3 regions of the Photorhabdus heterorhabditis genome follow, and region 3 is predicted to be linked to each of the others. Evidence: predicted binding sites of a transcription regulator. Region 3 holds the regulator's gene; each other region holds the start of a gene.
The links. Region 3 encodes PhoB, which activates phosphate uptake and scavenging genes when phosphate is short. Its sites were predicted from a motif close to CTGTCATAAAACTGNCNNAT; they were not measured.

Region 1 (5,708 bases), on a different contig from region 3:
ACTCACTCACCCCAGTCACATAGTTATCTATGCTCCCGGGGATTCGCTCCCTTGCCGTCGCGATGCATCTTGAAATCTATTGGGTATAGAGGTGATTGAAAATAAAATCATGAACTGCTAATAAATCTGAAAAAATTATGATGATTGTCGTTTGTTAAGTAGTTTAAAGGAACAAGGGGTATCGACCAACTATTTAATTAAAGGGCAAATGCACAGAATTATTTACAGGGTCTTTCATTTTCATACCATATCATTTTCATACCATAGTAATTACATTGAATATAGTCTTTATTTTTCCTGTTTGATTTGTTTTTTGTTGAATAATTTAATTTTCTTATTGTTTTTACTTTATTGGGTAATAATTCACATAATTAAGTATAGACGGCGCAATTTAAGCTTCATTATTTTCCGCGATTCCGGCTCAGGGTCCTATGTCTGGCCCTCAGTTTTCTTCATTTGTACCGGTCTGCTGTGTTTGTATGAATATTTTTCTGTAAACAGAGGGGGTCACCCCCGCAGCCGTTCTCAGAGAACCGTCAGCCATGTAGGGCACATCTGGTTCAACAGTGATTTCGGGAAAACGCATTGCGAGCAGTTCGGCACATGCCCAGTGGGTTGTCACCCGACGCTGCTTCAGCAGTCCGGTCTGTGCCAACAGCAGGGCACCAGTACAGATGGGACGAATCACTCCACACGGTTTAAAGTGCAAGATAGATACTATGTCCCTGTACTAAACAAGCATCGAGATTGTCACAACGCCTGCGCACATGCCCAGGCGGAACTCCATGCCCATTGAAAATTGTAGCCACCAAGCCAGCCAGTGACGTCTACCACTTCACCAATAAAATAGAGTCCTTTTACTTGATTAGCCTCCATCGTTTTAGATGAAAGCTGGTGAGTATCAATGCCGCCCATTGTCACTTCGGCGGTGCGATAACCTTCAGTGCTGTTGGGTTGCACTTGCCATGATTGAAGGTTGGTTACTAGCTGCCTTTGCTGAGCTGAGTTAAGTTGTTTAAGCGAGATATCCGGGAGCTGGCTGAGCGTTTGCAGGCATTCTGTTAGCCGCTTCGGTAATAATTTTGCCAAAGAATTTTTTACACTTTGATTTGGGTGAGAACTTTGTTCTTGTTCTAGAAAAGTTGCCAAATCAATATCTGGAAGTAAGTTAATACTCACAAACTCTCCGGGCTGCCAGTAACTGGAAATTTGTAAAATTGCCGGGCCAGAAAGCCCTCGGTGGGTAAACAGGATATTTTCTTTGAACAGAGTGCCATCTTCTGCGGTGACAATAGCGGGAACAGATACACCGGAAAGCACATGGAGTTGTTCTAGTAGTGGCTTATGCAGAGTAAAAGGGACGAGAGCGGCGCGGGTTGGTAAGATTTTCAGACCAAACTGCTCTGCAATCTGATAACCAAAAGGGGTAGCGCCAAGCCCTGGCATAGATAATCCACCGGAAGCAATGACGAGTGAGCGGGTACTTACTTCTTTTCCATTAACGGTGATAACGAAATCCTGCTCCTTTTTTTCTACGTGGCTGACGTCACTGCGCAGACGGATAGTGACTTGACCGGCTTCACACTCTTTTAGCAACATATCAACTATCTGTTGGGCAGAATCATCACAAAAAAGCTGCCCCAAGGTTTTTTCGTGGTAGGCAATACCATGACGCTGAACCAGTTCGATAAAATCCCATTGTGTATAGCGGGCCAGTGCAGACTTACAGAAATGAGGATTAGCAGAAAGATAAGCCGATGGTTCTGTATACATATTAGTGAAGTTACAACGCCCACCACCGGACATCAAAATTTTACGTCCGGCTTTTTTACCGTTGTCCAGAACCAGCACCCGTAAACCGAGTTGCCCGGCCTGAGCTGCGCAAAACAGACCAGCTGCACCGGCGCCAATAATAATTGCATCAAATCTTTCCACTATTTTTCTCTTTATAACTGAATAATTTAGTGGGGAATTTCCCCTAACATGTTGCATTTTTGATAAATTTACAGAGAAAAAGCTCCATATAACCTGAATTTGTCAGGTAAACTTTTTTTTTGTCTTAAAATTGTCAATTTTTCAAAATATATATAAGTGTATGATATATAAAATATATTCCTATTTCTTATTGTTGTCTGGTTGTCATGAAATCAAAAAAAGTTCATATTTCACTTTCCCCGCTAGCATTTGTCACTGATAATGCGCCGCGTTCATGTCCAACTAACTGGCTTAACGTTTATGCTACATCTTTTTACTGGCCTGGATTTTCACACCAGCCTCATGTTAGTACTGGCACTGCTGTTTGTGCTGTTTTATGAAGCCATTAATGGCTTTCATGATACCGCGAATGCGGTAGCAACAGTTATTTATACCCGTGCTATGCGAGCACAGTTTGCTGTCGTCATGGCTGGGGTATTTAACTTTTTCGGTGTTCTTCTTGGTGGATTAAGTGTCGCCTACGCGATTGTACATTTACTCCCTACCGATCTTCTCCTCAATGTCAGTTCAGCTCATGGTCTTGCTATGGTGTTTTCCATGTTGCTGGCTGCGATTGTCTGGAACCTTGGTACTTGGTATTTCGGTTTACCTGCTTCCAGCTCTCATACCCTGATTGGTTCCATCATTGGTATTGGTTTGACTAATGCCATTGTGACCAGCTCTTCTGTGGTTGATGCGTTGAATGTGCCGAAGATGATACAGATTTTCCTGTCGCTGATCCTCTCTCCTTTAATTGGATTGATTATCGCTGGGGCAATGGTATTTCTGCTGCGTCATTATTGGAGTGGAACCAAGAAACGCAAACGTATTCATCTGACGCCTGCTGAACGCGAAAAGAAAGATGGTAAGCGTAAGCCACCTTTCTGGACGCGCACTGCGCTAATTCTGTCTGCGGTGGGAGTAAGCTTCTCACATGGGGCGAATGATGGTCAGAAAGGTATTGGTTTGATTATGCTGGTGTTGATTGGCGTCGCTCCGGCGGGATTTGTCGTAAACATGAATGCTAATGGTTATGACATTGCCCGTACTTACGATGCTGTTACTCACCTGCAACAATATTATCAGCAGCATGGCACCGCGTTATCTCATGCCATTGAGCTGACGCCATCGGTAGCTGTTGTTAAGAATGAACCGGAAGGGAGATTCCATTGTGATAGCACCCGTGCCGTAGTTGTTCTTAATCATACAGAAAGCATATTGAAGGGCATTCAGAGTTACAGTGAGCTGAATCCTGAACAGCGTAACAATATGCGCCGTATGTTGATGTGTATTGCTGATACTGCGGAATCTGTGGCTAAACTGCCGGAAACCAGTGGTGAAGATGCTCGTTTCCTGAATAAACTGCGTAAAGACTTATTGCATACTGTTGAGTATGCACCGGTCTGGATCATCATTGCGGTAGCACTGGCTCTGTCTCTGGGCACTTTGGTTGGCTGGAAACGTGTTGCGGTGACTATTGGTGAGAAGATTGGTAAGAAAGGCATGACCTACGCGCAGGGTGTTTCAGCTCAGATGACAGCGGCTGTTTCAATCGGTGTTGCGAGTTATACCGGGATGCCGGTTTCTACTACACAGGTATTGTCTTCTGCGGTTGCAGGTACGATGTTGGTTGATGGTGGTGGTGTTCAGGGTAAAACAATCAAGAACATCATGTTGGCCTGGATACTGACATTGCCAGTTTCAATCGCGCTGTCCGGTACTCTCTACTGGTTCGCTTTGAAATTGATTTAATTGTTCAACGGATAATTGAAAGGCGGTATGGGTTAACTACACCGCCTTTTGTTTTAGTACCAAATCAACATAGAAATAAGGCAAACAATAACTAACCCACTCAGTGCACTTGTCAGAATAAATTGCTTCCTCAGCCTTTCACAGCGAAGAACCACTTCTGGATCATGATGGTCAAGATAACGTTGTGAATTGATATAGCGCACTAACCGAATCTGCTTATTGAGCTGTCCATGAGTAGTAAAAAAACCGTTACCGTCTACTGATTGGTAAAGCAAGGGATCGGACTGGCGAAGAATAGACAGCAATGCCCGCAGCGAAGAGAAGTAGCGCATCATATTCATAATGCAGACAAGACACAGCGCCCAAAACAGCGCAATTGTACTGAACATAATCCCCTCCTTAGAATGGTTAGCCAAAGCTGTCACAAAAGGAAAAAATCAAAATTGCAGGCGGCGACGTCTTATATTTATTGTAGGAAAGATAGTCAGATAGTACAAAAAAACCTTCTTTGGAGCAAAGTTATTGTCTTTCTTTAGAGTGGCGGTTAAGTCGTGGTGATTGTAGTAATAGTCAGAAGCTTTAAGCCTTTCAAGTGATGGCCTGCTGGTAGTGAGCGTGGAAAGGGCAATCCATCCTCTAGGCTTTCTGAGCAGGACTCTGGACATCAGGGAAAATTCGATTGTATTTGTGATAATATGCATTTGAATAGGATTGAAGGGCTTATCAGAAGTGACTCCTGTCAGAATCACACGGTTAGAGTTGAAACATTTATGAACATTTTTTGGTGGAAGTGGAGAAGCATAATTATTCCATCAAATACGCCTGAAGAAAGATTATTAACATAATCCACAATAAAGAAAAATTAATTCACTAAGACTTGGTGTATAAGGAAAACATATAGCGACCAAGAAAATACATTTGTTATGACTAAGTATTTTTTCACAGAATTGATCCTGTCTATAATAAAAACAAAAAATAATGACAACAAAAATAGACAAAGAGAATGATGGATATTTATTAAAGACAAAAATATACTTACAGGGACAAAAAAAACAAACATTAAAATAGTAAGCCAGAAAATTCTAGTTAGATATAAATATTGATTAGTGATACCAATTGAGGTTAGGTAAAGGAAAAAGTCTTTCATTATTACATCAAAATATGATGCAGAGCTTATTATATTAAGAGAAAGCATCAGATAAGAAAGAACAATAAGATATGTAAATTCATTGAAAGAAATATATTTTTCATTAAAGAAAAGAACAATTATAATTGAAAAAAAAGATATTAAGAGTTTAGCTATTAATCTAAATGAATAATCAGGACTAAATATGAATTTTAATAATATAAAGGTGATGTTTTTAAAGAAAGAAGAGTTTTTTATAGAGTGTGTTTTTTTGTCTTTTTTAAGAATAGAGAAATTTATCCTGAAATTATCCGATAAATATAAAGATGAAAAAATTAAAAATAAACAAAGAAATAATAAGGGGTAATAATTATATAACAATAAAGGTATAGATAAGGATATAATAAATAAAATAAATCCCATTAATATAGACTTTAAGAATAAAATTTGCAATGAAACTAATAAAAGCAAAATTGCGATAATTAATACATTAGTTTCTATTGAAGAAGATAATGATTCATTAGTGTAATCTCTGAAAAAAAGGCTAGAAAGGAAAGGTAATAACAAAGGAATATCAATTATAAGATATGTAATATAATCAACTAATCTACGCGCATTTCTCTTTAAAGGCAAAGTTTTTAAAAATAGATCGCTGTCATTACTCATTATAGATTTTTTTTGCGCTCCTATCCAAAACACAAAAATACCTACAATTAATGACCAATAAATAAGGGAGTTATATAATTCCCTCATTGAAAGAAATGACATTATTGGTATTGATAACAATCTCATTTGTGAAATAAATGGGACTGCCATAGGAGAAATCATTAACAATATAAGTAAAAAAAATAACACT
Region 2 (5,708 bases), on a different contig from region 3:
GTTTATCCGTCAGGATATTGTTGCCATCCAGCAAAATTTCGCCTTCTGCCCGCTGTTCACCATACAGTTCATACATCTTATTGAAAGTACGTAGCAGCGTAGATTTACCGCAACCAGACGGACCAATAAAAGCCGTTACTTTGTTCTTTGCAATATTCAACGTAATATTTTTCAGCGCGTGAAATTTGCCGTAATAAAAGTTCAGATCGCGTACCCGAATTTTACTACCAGCAATGTCATTAGCCATGTTCATTCATACTCTCTCTGTTGAAAATATCAGTCAGTGCTTTTTCCTGGCAAACAGCACACGCGCCACAATATTAATGAGTAATACACACAGGGTTATCAATAATACGCCTGCCCACGCCAGGTGTTGCCATTCAGAAAATGGACTCATGGCAAATTTAAAGATAGTCACTGGCAGGTTGGCAATTGGCTGCCCCAGATCGGTACTCCAAAATTGATTGGAGAGAGAAGTGAACAGCAACGGCGCGGTTTCCCCAGCGATTCGAGCGATTGCCAGCAACACACCTGTAATAATGCCGGATACCGAGGCTTTCAGCGTAATGGCTGAAATCATTTTCCACTTAGGTGTTCCCAGCGCATAGGCCGCTTCACGCAGGCTGTCAGGCACCAGTTTCAGCATATTTTCCGTGGTTCTGATAACAATGGGTACCTGTAACAATGCCAACGCAATCACCCCTGCCCAACCGGAGAAATGTTGCATTTTCGTCACAATAACAGTGTAAACAAACAAACCAACGACAATAGACGGTGCCGACAACAGAATATCGTTTATAAAACGGATGACTTCTGCCAGCCATGAACGGCGGCCATACTCTGCCAGATAGATCCCTGCCATTATCCCCAAAGGGGTACCGATAATCGTCGCCCACAGGATCAATAATCCACTGCCAACAATGGCATTTGCTAATCCTCCCCCTTCTGTATTCGGTGGCGGTGTCATTTCAGTGAACAATGCCAGCGACATCCCGTCGAAGCCCTTGGTGACTGTGGAAAATAGAATCCATACCAGCCAGAACAGACCAAACAACATGGTTGCCATTGATAACAATAGAGCGAAGCGATTTTTCTGACGACGCCATGCCTGTTTATGGCTACGTGCATCGGCATTAACAGGCGGTTGTCCATCCATGATTGCCATATTAACGTCCCTCATTCTTCGCCAAACGCATAATCATCAGTTTTGACAACGCCAGCACGATAAAGGTGATCACAAACAGAATCAGACCAAGTTCCATCAATGCTGAGGTATGCAAACCAGATTCTGCTTCGGCAAATTCGTTCGCCAACGCCGAAGTAATACTATTACCCGGCATAAACAGTGAGAAACTATCGAGCTGGTAGGTATTACCGATGATAAAAGTCACCGCCATAGTTTCCCCCAGCGCCCGACCAAGTCCCAACATGACGCCACCAATCACACCATTCCGGGTGTAAGGCAGCACAATGTGCCAAATGACTTCCCAGGTGGTACAACCGATACCATAAGCGGATTCTTTCATCATCACGGGTGTCTGCTCGAATACATCACGCATAACTGAGGCGATATAAGGGATAATCATAATAGCGAGAATGACACCCGCCGCCAGAATACCAATCCCAAAGGCAGGACCAGAGAAGAGTTCCCCCACAACAGGAATACTGGAAAGGACATGACCTACCGGCTGCTGGAAATAGGTAGCAAACAGCGGAGCAAAAACGAACAGCCCCCACATGCCATACACAATACTTGGAATTGCAGCCAACAGTTCAATTGCCACCCCAAGCGGGCGTTTCAGCCAATTAGGTGCCAATTCTGTTAGGAACAATGCGATTCCGAAACTGACAGGTACTGCGATAATCAGAGCAATCAATGATGTCACCAATGTACCGTAAATCGGCACCAATGCCCCAAATTGCTCCGCTGGGGCATCCCACTCTTTATGCCAGAGGAAAGCGACACCGAACTGCTGGATGCTGGGCCAGGAGGCGATAATCAGTGAAATAATGATGCCACCCAGCAAAAATAAAGTCATCAGCGCCGCTAGCCGAACCAAAGCGCTGAAAATAAGATCGCCATTTTTACTGGGTGCTTTTATTGCCGTTTTCTGCTCGGCCATAGAGCTTATTCTCATCCGGGTAAACTCCCCCAACGCAAGGGGGAGAAATCAAAACTGCAAATTTAATCGATATTTAATACAGTAACTATCAGAACAAGCAAGTTAGTACAGTGCTTTGCCACTGCTATCCTTCACATGAGTTTTCCAAGCCGCACGAACTTGCTCAACCACTTCTTTTGGCAGAGTTGCATAATCCAGATCATTTGCTTGTTTACTGCCATTCTCATAAACCCAGTCAAAAAATTTCAACACCGCTGCCCCTTTGGCCGCATCTTTCTGCTGCTTATGAACCAAAATGAATGTGGTGGAAGTAATTGGCCAGACATGCTCCCCTAGCTGGTTTGTCAGATCCTGAGCAAATGTTTTATGCCATGCTGCTTTCTTCGCGGCGGCACTAAAACTGTCTTCTGTTGGGCTAACAACGTTGCCATCAGCAGATACCAGTTTGGTATAAGCCAAATGATTCTGTTTAGCGTAAGCATATTCAACATAACCAATGGAGCCAGTCAGACGCTGAACAAAGGCGGCAATCCCATCATTGCCTTTACCCCCTAAACCAACAGGCCAGCTTACCGTGGAACCTGCACCGACTTTCTCTTTCCATTCTTCGTTCACTTTAGAAAGATAACGGGTAAATACAAAAGAGGTACCGGAACCATCAGCACGACGCACTACAGCAATATCCTGTTCCGGCAGTTTTACTCCCGGATTCAGTTTAGTAATCGCCGGGTCATTCCACTTTTTCACTTTACCTAAATAGATATCGCCTAAAGTTTTACCATCTAATATCAATTCACCAGATTTAATACCTGGAATATTAACTGCCAGTACTACCCCGCCGATAACCGTCGGAAACTGAAATAAACCATCAGCAACTAATTTTTCATCGGATAAAGGGGAATCGGAAGCACCAAAATCAATGGTATTTGCCAGAATTTGTTTTACGCCACCGGATGAACCAATGCCTTGATAATTGACTTTATTACCTGTCTCTTTTTGATAAGAATCTGCCCACTTAGCATACACCGGTGCGGGAAATGTCGCACCGGCCCCCGTCAAGCTGGTGGCAGCGAATACAGACAGGGTTGTCAAAGAAAATGTCGCTGCCATTATGCTAGCTACAGTGGTACGCATCAGTTTCATAATCCCTCCTAATGGGATATTCAGAATCAACAAAGAAATGTGTCGTCAGATTAAAAAAGGTGCAGGAGGGAAAATAGATTAGTTTGGTTACAGCAAAATGTCCTAATTATGACACTTTTATGACAGCAAAATGCAAGCTCAGACTGAGGCTGACATAAAACTGTCATCTCCGCAGATCCTTAAAAAGGATCTTCCACAACCGGAATACAGGCACGGATAGATAACCCCCCTTTAGAACTGGCGCCAACTTCAATTTTCCCATCATGCGCATCAATAATCCGCTGAACAATAGCCAAACCTAACCCTGTTCCACTGTTACTACGTGCTCTTTCGCCCCGAACAAATGGCTGAAACAACTGGGGCAAATCTTCCTGTTTAATTCCAGCTCCATTGTCTTCTACTTGAAACCAAGCGAATTTATTTGTCTGACCACTACTGACTTTAATCCAGCCATTACCATAACGATTAGCATTAACCAACATATTCGCCAAAGCCCGTTTAATGGAAATTGGATTCGCGTTAACAGTTATTGGATTAAGCGACAAATTATTTTCAATATCCTGCTCATAACCATTTTCTGCGGAGATAACTTCTTTGAGAATAGAATTAAGTTCACAGAATTCCATTGGCATTTCCTGCCCGGTACGGAGGTAGTCAATAAATTGCTCAATAATGGCATTACACTCCTCAATATCTTTATTAATAGATTCGGACAGATAAGCATCTTTCTTGTTCATCATTTCTGTTGCCAGCCGGATACGAGTCAGTGGAGTACGCAAATCATGGCTTACCCCCGCCATTAATATTGTACGGTCACTTTCCAGTAACTTTATCCCTGCGGACATCTGGTTAAATGCGCGAATAGAAGCACGCACTTCCAGGGAACCCGCTTCTCGCACCGCTGGCATCATAATGCCTTTACCTGTTTGTCTGGCAGCATATTCCATTTCCAGCAAAGGGCGGTTCTGAAAACGGATATAAAGCCAGATACAACCAAACATCAATAATAAAATTGCCAGTATATAGCGGAAAACGGGAGAGAATTGATGTTGTTCGACTTCCGTCAGAGGAACCCTAACCCAAATATCAGGGGCAAGATAAGAATTAAGCCAAAGTATAGGGCTATCTTTGTTTATCTCAAGGCGAAGATCAGCTTCACCACCAAGATATTGACTCATCTTCTCACTCAAAAAATCATAATGCCTGGCCCAGAGCAAGCCTTGCATCTCTGCGTCAGACTCAGAATAGAGCGTAATACCCAGCTCCTGATAAATCTCTCGGCGTACTACCGGTGAGAGCACCAGAAAAGAACCGTCCTCCAGCTTCAACTTCTCAGCCATTAAGGTGCGAACTTCATACGCTAATACTTTATTGAACTGCTGCAAGCTTGGCATGATAACGAAATTTACAATAAATAAATAACTACTGACTAAGCTGATGAACAGCATAGCCATAACCAAGAATAAAGTACGGGTAAACGTACTGCGAGGAGAGAATCGCAATAGTTTCATACACAGCTTCCGTCAGGCACAAAAACATAGCCCAAGCCCCAGATGGTCTGGATATAACGGGGGTGTGTCGGATCTTCTTCAACCACACGGCGCAAACGTGAAACAAGAACATCAATGGATCGCTTCATTGTGCTATATTCCCGACCAAGCGCTAGATTCATCAACTTATTACGGGACAGCGGCACACCAGGAGAAGAAACCAGCACTTTCAGCACGGCAAATTCACCACTGGTCAATGGTATATGTTCATCTCCCTGAAACATTTCTCGAGTACTCAGATTGAGACTGAACTTACCAAAATTAATAATTGGATCATCCTCAGTAGGTACACCCAGTAATTTATTCGCCTGACGGCGTAACACCGCTCGAATACGAGCTAACAACTCACGCGGATTAAATGGTTTCGGAATATAGTCATCAGCACCAATTTCCAACCCAACAATACGATCTACCTCTTCACCTCTTGCTGTCACCATAATAATCGGCACCGGATTATTTTGGTTTCTCAGTCTTTGACAAACAGAAAGACCATCTTCTCCAGGTAACATTAAGTCCAACACGATTAAACTAATAGATTCCCTTGTCAATAAGCGGTCCATCTGCTCCGCATTAGCAGCACTAAGTACCTGAAAACCTTGTTCTGTCAGATAACGTTCTAATAACATTCGCAAACGCATGTCATCATCTACTACAAGGATTTTATTACCTTCTTGCATTATTACACTCCAAAATACCACATGCTTTTATAAATTTACCATTATGAAGAAGATTAAACCAAATATAGAGATCAAGTATATATTTTAAGTCAATTAGTTATCTATGCGCCCGGGGATTCTCTCCCTTGCCGTCGCGATCCATCTTGAAATCCATAGGGTATATAGCTAATAACTACAATCCAGTAAGCGACTACCCCGCATAAGAATCTTTGCGG
Region 3 (5,708 bases):
TAATGATTATTAATGTTTTTTTACCATTTTAATGGTTTGAATAGTATAAATACCACCAATAATTAGGCACATATTGGCAATATTGAACCCCAATTTAACGATTTATTATCAAAATAATATTCACTGGTATCTGTTAAATACAGAATTATAGTAACTATTATAGACAGAATCGCCAGCAACTGCCCACAAGTAAAACTTTTATAGTGCTAGAAGGCAATAGATAAACCAGAATGCAGAACTATATACCACACTCTTTTTTAAATTCAGTGATTGCTGTTAGCTATCATTGAATACACACTATATGATTTGTGTTTTTTTTGACCTGATAAGCTAATGATTAATTGCGGAGATTAATTATTACTTTTAATCAAACTATCCTTATCTCTTTTACCGGTTATTTTAGTCGGTACAATCAGTCCTATCGGTAAAGTAAAACTGAAGGTTGTTCCTCGTCCTATTTCACTGAGGACTTCAAGATGAGAATGGTGATGATGTAAGGCATGTTTAACAATAGCAAGACCGAGACCACTTCCCCCCGTTTGCCTGGAACGGGCCTTATCTACCCGATAGAAACGTTCAGTTAAACGAGGTAAATGTTCAGCACTGATACCCTGCCCATTGTCTTTCACTGCAAACTCAGCGCCATGGGAATTCTTTTTCCAATTGATATCAATCTGAGTCCCTTCCGGGGTATGGTTAATAGCATTATAAACCAGATTCGACATCGCACTGCGTAGCTGCTCTTCATTACCAAAAACTTTCAATTCTTCACTAATATCGAAATTAATTTTATAACATCCATTACCAAGCGCCGTCGCTTCCTGACGCAATACCTTAAGCATCAAAGGCACATCAACTATTTCATTCATATCAATCTGAGGAGCGACTTCGATTTTAGACAACTGCAATAATTGCTTCACCAAACTGTCCAGCCTCCGGGCTTGCTCCTGCATGGTATTCAACATTTTCTTATTCAGCGAACCACTTACATCCTGATCCTGCATCACTTCCAAATACCCCTGCAATACAGTTAGAGGAGTACGCATTTCATGGCTGACATTTGCAAAAAAATCACGGCGGGCATTTTCTAATGTTCGTTTCTGTGTCACATCTCTGGCAAGCATTAATAATTGCCCTTTAGAGTAAGGCATAACTCGGAATTCAACAGTGAAGCCATTATTTAATTCGATCGATAACGGTCGTGAAAAATCCCGGGAAAGAATATATCGGTTAAAATCAGGATAGCGAAGTAAATTAAAAATATGCTGCCCATTGTCTTCGGGCCAGCGGAACCCGAGTAAATGTTGTGCTAAGCGGTTACACCAGAAAATGTTACCCTCAGTTGTCATCATAACAATGGCATCTGGCAATGACTCAGCCCCACTGCGAAAACGTTTGATCAAAAGAACCAGTTCACGGCGTCGCTTCCGATTTCGTTGTTGCATCTGGTAAATACCATAGAAAATAGGCTCCCATCCCCCTCTTCCCGAAGGTGGCAACATACTGCGATCCAACCATAACCAATCCGAAAGTTTCAGTAAGTTATAGCCATGCCATATCAGCACCAAAAATACCGAAACAAACAAACACCAAGCTAAGTGCCCAATAAACATCGATAAAATTAAGGCAGGTAAACAGAAAAGAAACAGTTCTGAAAGCAGTTTCTTCCAAGATAAACGTTCTAACACATTAGATTCTCCGGTGCGCGGACTTAGTAACGGGTAGAAAAACGATAACCAGTACCACGAACAGTCTGGACCATTTTATCATGACCACCGATTTCTAATACTTTACGTAAACGACGAATATGCACATCGACAGTTCGATCTTCGACATAAACATTTGCTCCCCAAACATAATTGAGCAACTGTTCACGGCTGTAGACCCGTTCAGGATGAGTCATAAAAAAGTACAGTAATTTAAATTCAGTCGGCCCCATATCCAGCACTTGATCCTGGCTAGTCACCCGATGAGAAATTGCATCCAAAATCAGGCCATCCATTTCAATGATATCTTCCATCATCATGGGTGAAATACGCCGTAATACCGCTTTAACTCTGGCAACCAACTCTTTAGGGGAGAAAGGCTTAGTTATATAGTCGTCTGCCCCGACATCCAGACCACGAACCCGATCTTCCTCTTCACCCCGGGCCGTCAACATCATCACGGGAATATCTCGAACATGATTATCTCGTTTCATTTGCTTTATTATCTGCAAACCAGAACCACCCGGGATCATCCAATCCAGCAATACCAAATCAGGATAGGGTTCAGATAAACATGCCAGCGCTGAATCGTAATCCTCCGCTTCTATCGGCTGATACCCATTTTTTTCCAATACAAAACAAACCATCTCACGGATTGGAGTTTCATCTTCAACTACCAGAATACGTCTTGTCATGGTCAATCCTGTTAATCTATTGAGATATACCCGTTATCTTTCAAGTTGCCTCTTTGTTGGCTGCACTCACTCACCCCGGTCACATAGTTATCTATGCTCCCGGGGATTCACTCCCTTGCCGTCGCGAAGCATCTTGAAATCCATTGGGTATAAGCGCTACTTAATTTTAAAAAGTATTATGCGTCAGTTTTATGACAAATTTATGAAATCCTGCCTCCGTTATCCCTCACCTGCAATCTGTTTCGCAATAATTAATTTAACAATTGTCATTTTCATAATGAAATGAGAAGCGACTCGGAGATATATTCACGAAATCAGATTTAAGAATGATATCCAGATTACAATCGTTATAATCATCTTTCACCTTAACGAATTGCGGGGAATTATGCGCATTATTCACACCTCTGACTGGCATCTTGGCCAATATTTTTTTACAAAAAGCCGAGCTGCTGAACATAAACATTTTCTGCATTGGCTGGTTGAACAGATTAAAAATTACCAGGTCGATGCATTGATTGTTGCCGGAGATGTGTTTGATACCGGCTCACCTCCCAGCTACGCCCGTGAATTGTACAATCGCTTTGTTGTTGAACTGCAACCTACTGGCTGTCAGTTAATTATCCTTGGAGGCAATCATGACTCAGTAGCAACGCTGAATGAATCAAAGGAACTACTTTCCTGCCTGAATACCACCGTTATTGCAAATGCTGAAGAAGATCCACAAAAACAGATAAAAATACTCAACACTCAGGACGGCAATGCCGGTGCAATCCTCTGTGCAATCCCTTTTCTACGACCAAGGGATATTATGACCAGTCAAGCGGGCCAGTCAGGCGAACAAAAACAGCTGGCATTACAGGAAGCTATTGCAGAGCACTATCATCAACTGTACCGACAAGCCTGTGAATTACGTGATCAACTAAATATCCCTTTACCTATCATTGCTACCGGGCATCTGACCACTATTGGCGCCTCTGTCACCGATTCAGTCCGGGATATTTATATTGGTACACTTGATGCCTTCCCAGCGCACGCTTTCCCGCCGGCAGACTATATTGCACTTGGGCATATTCACCGGCCACAAATCGTCGCTAAATCTGCACATATTCGTTATAGCGGTTCCCCCATTCCACTCAGTTTTGATGAAGTGGGACAGGAGAAAAGTCTCTGTTTAGTGGAATTTACTCAAGGCAAGCTAGAATCCATTAAACTTTTACCCGTTCCTCAATATCAGCCTATGCAACTTATTAGAGGCAACCTGCAACAAATTGAGCAACAGTTACAGACTCTTAATGATTATAAAGGTGAGCAACCTGTTTGGTTGGATATCGAAGTTGCAACACAAGATTACCTCCATGATATCCAGAAAAGAATTCAATCAATGGTTGCAGAACTTCCGGTAGAAGTCATTCTGCTACGACGTGCCAAAACACAACGACAAAATATGTTGACGAAAGAAAACAGAGAAACCCTAACAGAACTCAGCGTTAACGAAGTTTTTGCCCGGAGGCTTGAGCAAACAGAACTTAACGACGAAGAACATAAAAAACGTCTGACCACTCTTTTCGAACAAACACTGAATGACATCTATAACCCAATAGATTGCAAGATGGATCGCGACGGCAAGGGAGCGCAGCCAACAAAGCAGCAGCTTGAAAGATAAAGGGTATATCAGAATAAAAACAAGGAGGAACAGACATGAAGATCCTGAGTCTACGGCTAAAAAACATTAATTCATTACAAGGTGAATGGAAAATTGATTTCACAGCAGAGCCGTTTGCCAGTAATGGTCTATTCGCAATAACCGGCCCTACCGGGGCAGGTAAAACCACCTTACTGGATGCTATCTGTCTTGCGCTTTATCACAAAACACCACGCCTGACGACGATTTCTACCTCACAAAATGAACTGATGACCCGCCACACAGCAGAATCATTGGCTGAGGTTGAATTTGAAGTGAAAGGCGTCGCCTATCGCGCTTTCTGGAGCCAACGGCGAGCGCGTAATCAACCCGACGGCAACCTGCAAACGCCCAAAGTCGAACTCGCATGCAAAGAGGACGGCAAAATCTTGGCTGATAAAGTTCAGGATAAGGAAGAGAAAGTCACTGAAATTACCGGATTGGATTATGGCCGTTTCACCAAATCCATGTTGTTATCCCAAGGCGACTTTGCCGCATTCCTCAATGCTAAAGCGAATGAACGGGCTGATTTATTGGAAGAATTAACCGGTACTGAAATTTACAGTATTTTATCTCAGCAAATTTACCAGCAATACAAAGAAGCACAATCAGAGCTGGGGATTTTGCAAGCCAAAGCATCTGCCATTGATTTACTAACAGAAGAACAATATCAACAATATCTGGAACAACAGCAACAACTCATACATTCTGAATCACAGCTGAATCAGCAGATAAAAACACTGCAACATTCGCAACAATGGCTGATTCGTGAAGAAGAACTCCAGCAATTTGCTACTGAAAATCATGCGGCTTTACAACAAGCAGAAAAAGCACTTACCCACGCAGAACCACAACTACAAAAACTGGCTAGCAGTGAACCAGCAGAAATACTTCGCCCATTACTGGAGGGCAAGAATCGAACTCAATCTGAATACCAGAGAATCAGTAAACAGTTGGCAGATATGCATCAGCAACTTCATCAACAACAGCAAACTCTCACACCAATACAGCACAAAGTAACTGATTCAGAGTCGGCCCAAAGAACACATCAACAATACCGGCAACAGCAAGAAAAACTGATATCAGAGCAAGTGATTCCATTGGATCATCAAATTGATATTCAGATTAAAGATCTTAATCTTACTCAACAACACATCAATGAACAAAAAGCAGAGTTTGAAAATACTAATCAGCAATACAACGTGGCAAACCAACATGCTCAGTCATTAACCAGCCAAAGAAAACAATTGGAAAATTATTTTGAGCAGCAACCTCATCATCAATATTTCGGTGAAAAAATTACTTTTTGGCAACACCAATTCTCCTGGTGGCAAGACCAGCAACAACAGATTAATCAGCGGACCCAAAAGACAGATAAACTCACGACTGAGCTAACACAATTCAATGATAGTCTGAATAAGCAACAAAAAGATTTAAAACAACAGATTGAAAATAGCCAACCGCTGAAACTGGCATTTGAACAAGCAGAGCAGCAATTCTTTAATCTGCAAAAGCAATATTCACAGGAAAAATTAAAAAAACAATTCATTGAATATCAGCAACAGCTGACTCTACAACACAAATTGGAGGTATTGTCCCCTCAGATCCTGCAATTACAAACAACTA

Region 1: a site for PhoB is predicted at 2,055-2,074, ahead of pitA (inorganic phosphate transporter PitA). Genes of this name have one in related genera too.
Region 2: a site for PhoB is predicted at 3,373-3,392, ahead of pstS (phosphate ABC transporter substrate-binding protein PstS). Genes of this name have one in related genera too.

What each region holds. Positions count from the first base shown of each region.
Region 1 covers NZ_LJCS01000025.1:39,061-44,768, forward strand. Annotated here, with positions in the region: partial or broken gene AM629_RS10575 (DJ-1/PfpI family protein) at 506-721, opposite strand; gene AM629_RS10580 (BaiN/RdsA family NAD(P)/FAD-dependent oxidoreductase) at 751-1,935, opposite strand; gene pitA (inorganic phosphate transporter PitA) at 2,236-3,726, shown strand; gene uspB (universal stress protein UspB) at 3,780-4,115, opposite strand; gene AM629_RS10595 (hypothetical protein) at 4,589-5,708, opposite strand, start outside.
Region 2 covers NZ_LJCS01000006.1:64,071-69,778, reverse strand. Annotated here, with positions in the region: gene pstB (phosphate ABC transporter ATP-binding protein PstB) at 1-247, opposite strand, end outside; gene pstA (phosphate ABC transporter permease PstA) at 281-1,165, opposite strand; gene pstC (phosphate ABC transporter permease PstC) at 1,167-2,123, opposite strand; gene pstS (phosphate ABC transporter substrate-binding protein PstS) at 2,226-3,266, opposite strand; gene envZ (two-component system sensor histidine kinase EnvZ) at 3,446-4,777, opposite strand; gene ompR (osmolarity response regulator transcription factor OmpR) at 4,774-5,493, opposite strand.
Region 3 covers NZ_LJCS01000060.1:12,872-18,579, forward strand. Annotated here, with positions in the region: gene brnQ (branched-chain amino acid transport system II carrier protein) at 1-1, opposite strand, end outside; gene phoR (phosphate regulon sensor histidine kinase PhoR) at 351-1,688, opposite strand; gene phoB (phosphate regulon transcriptional regulator PhoB) at 1,712-2,401, opposite strand; gene sbcD (exonuclease subunit SbcD) at 2,787-4,064, shown strand; gene AM629_RS17005 (AAA family ATPase) at 4,100-5,708, shown strand, end outside.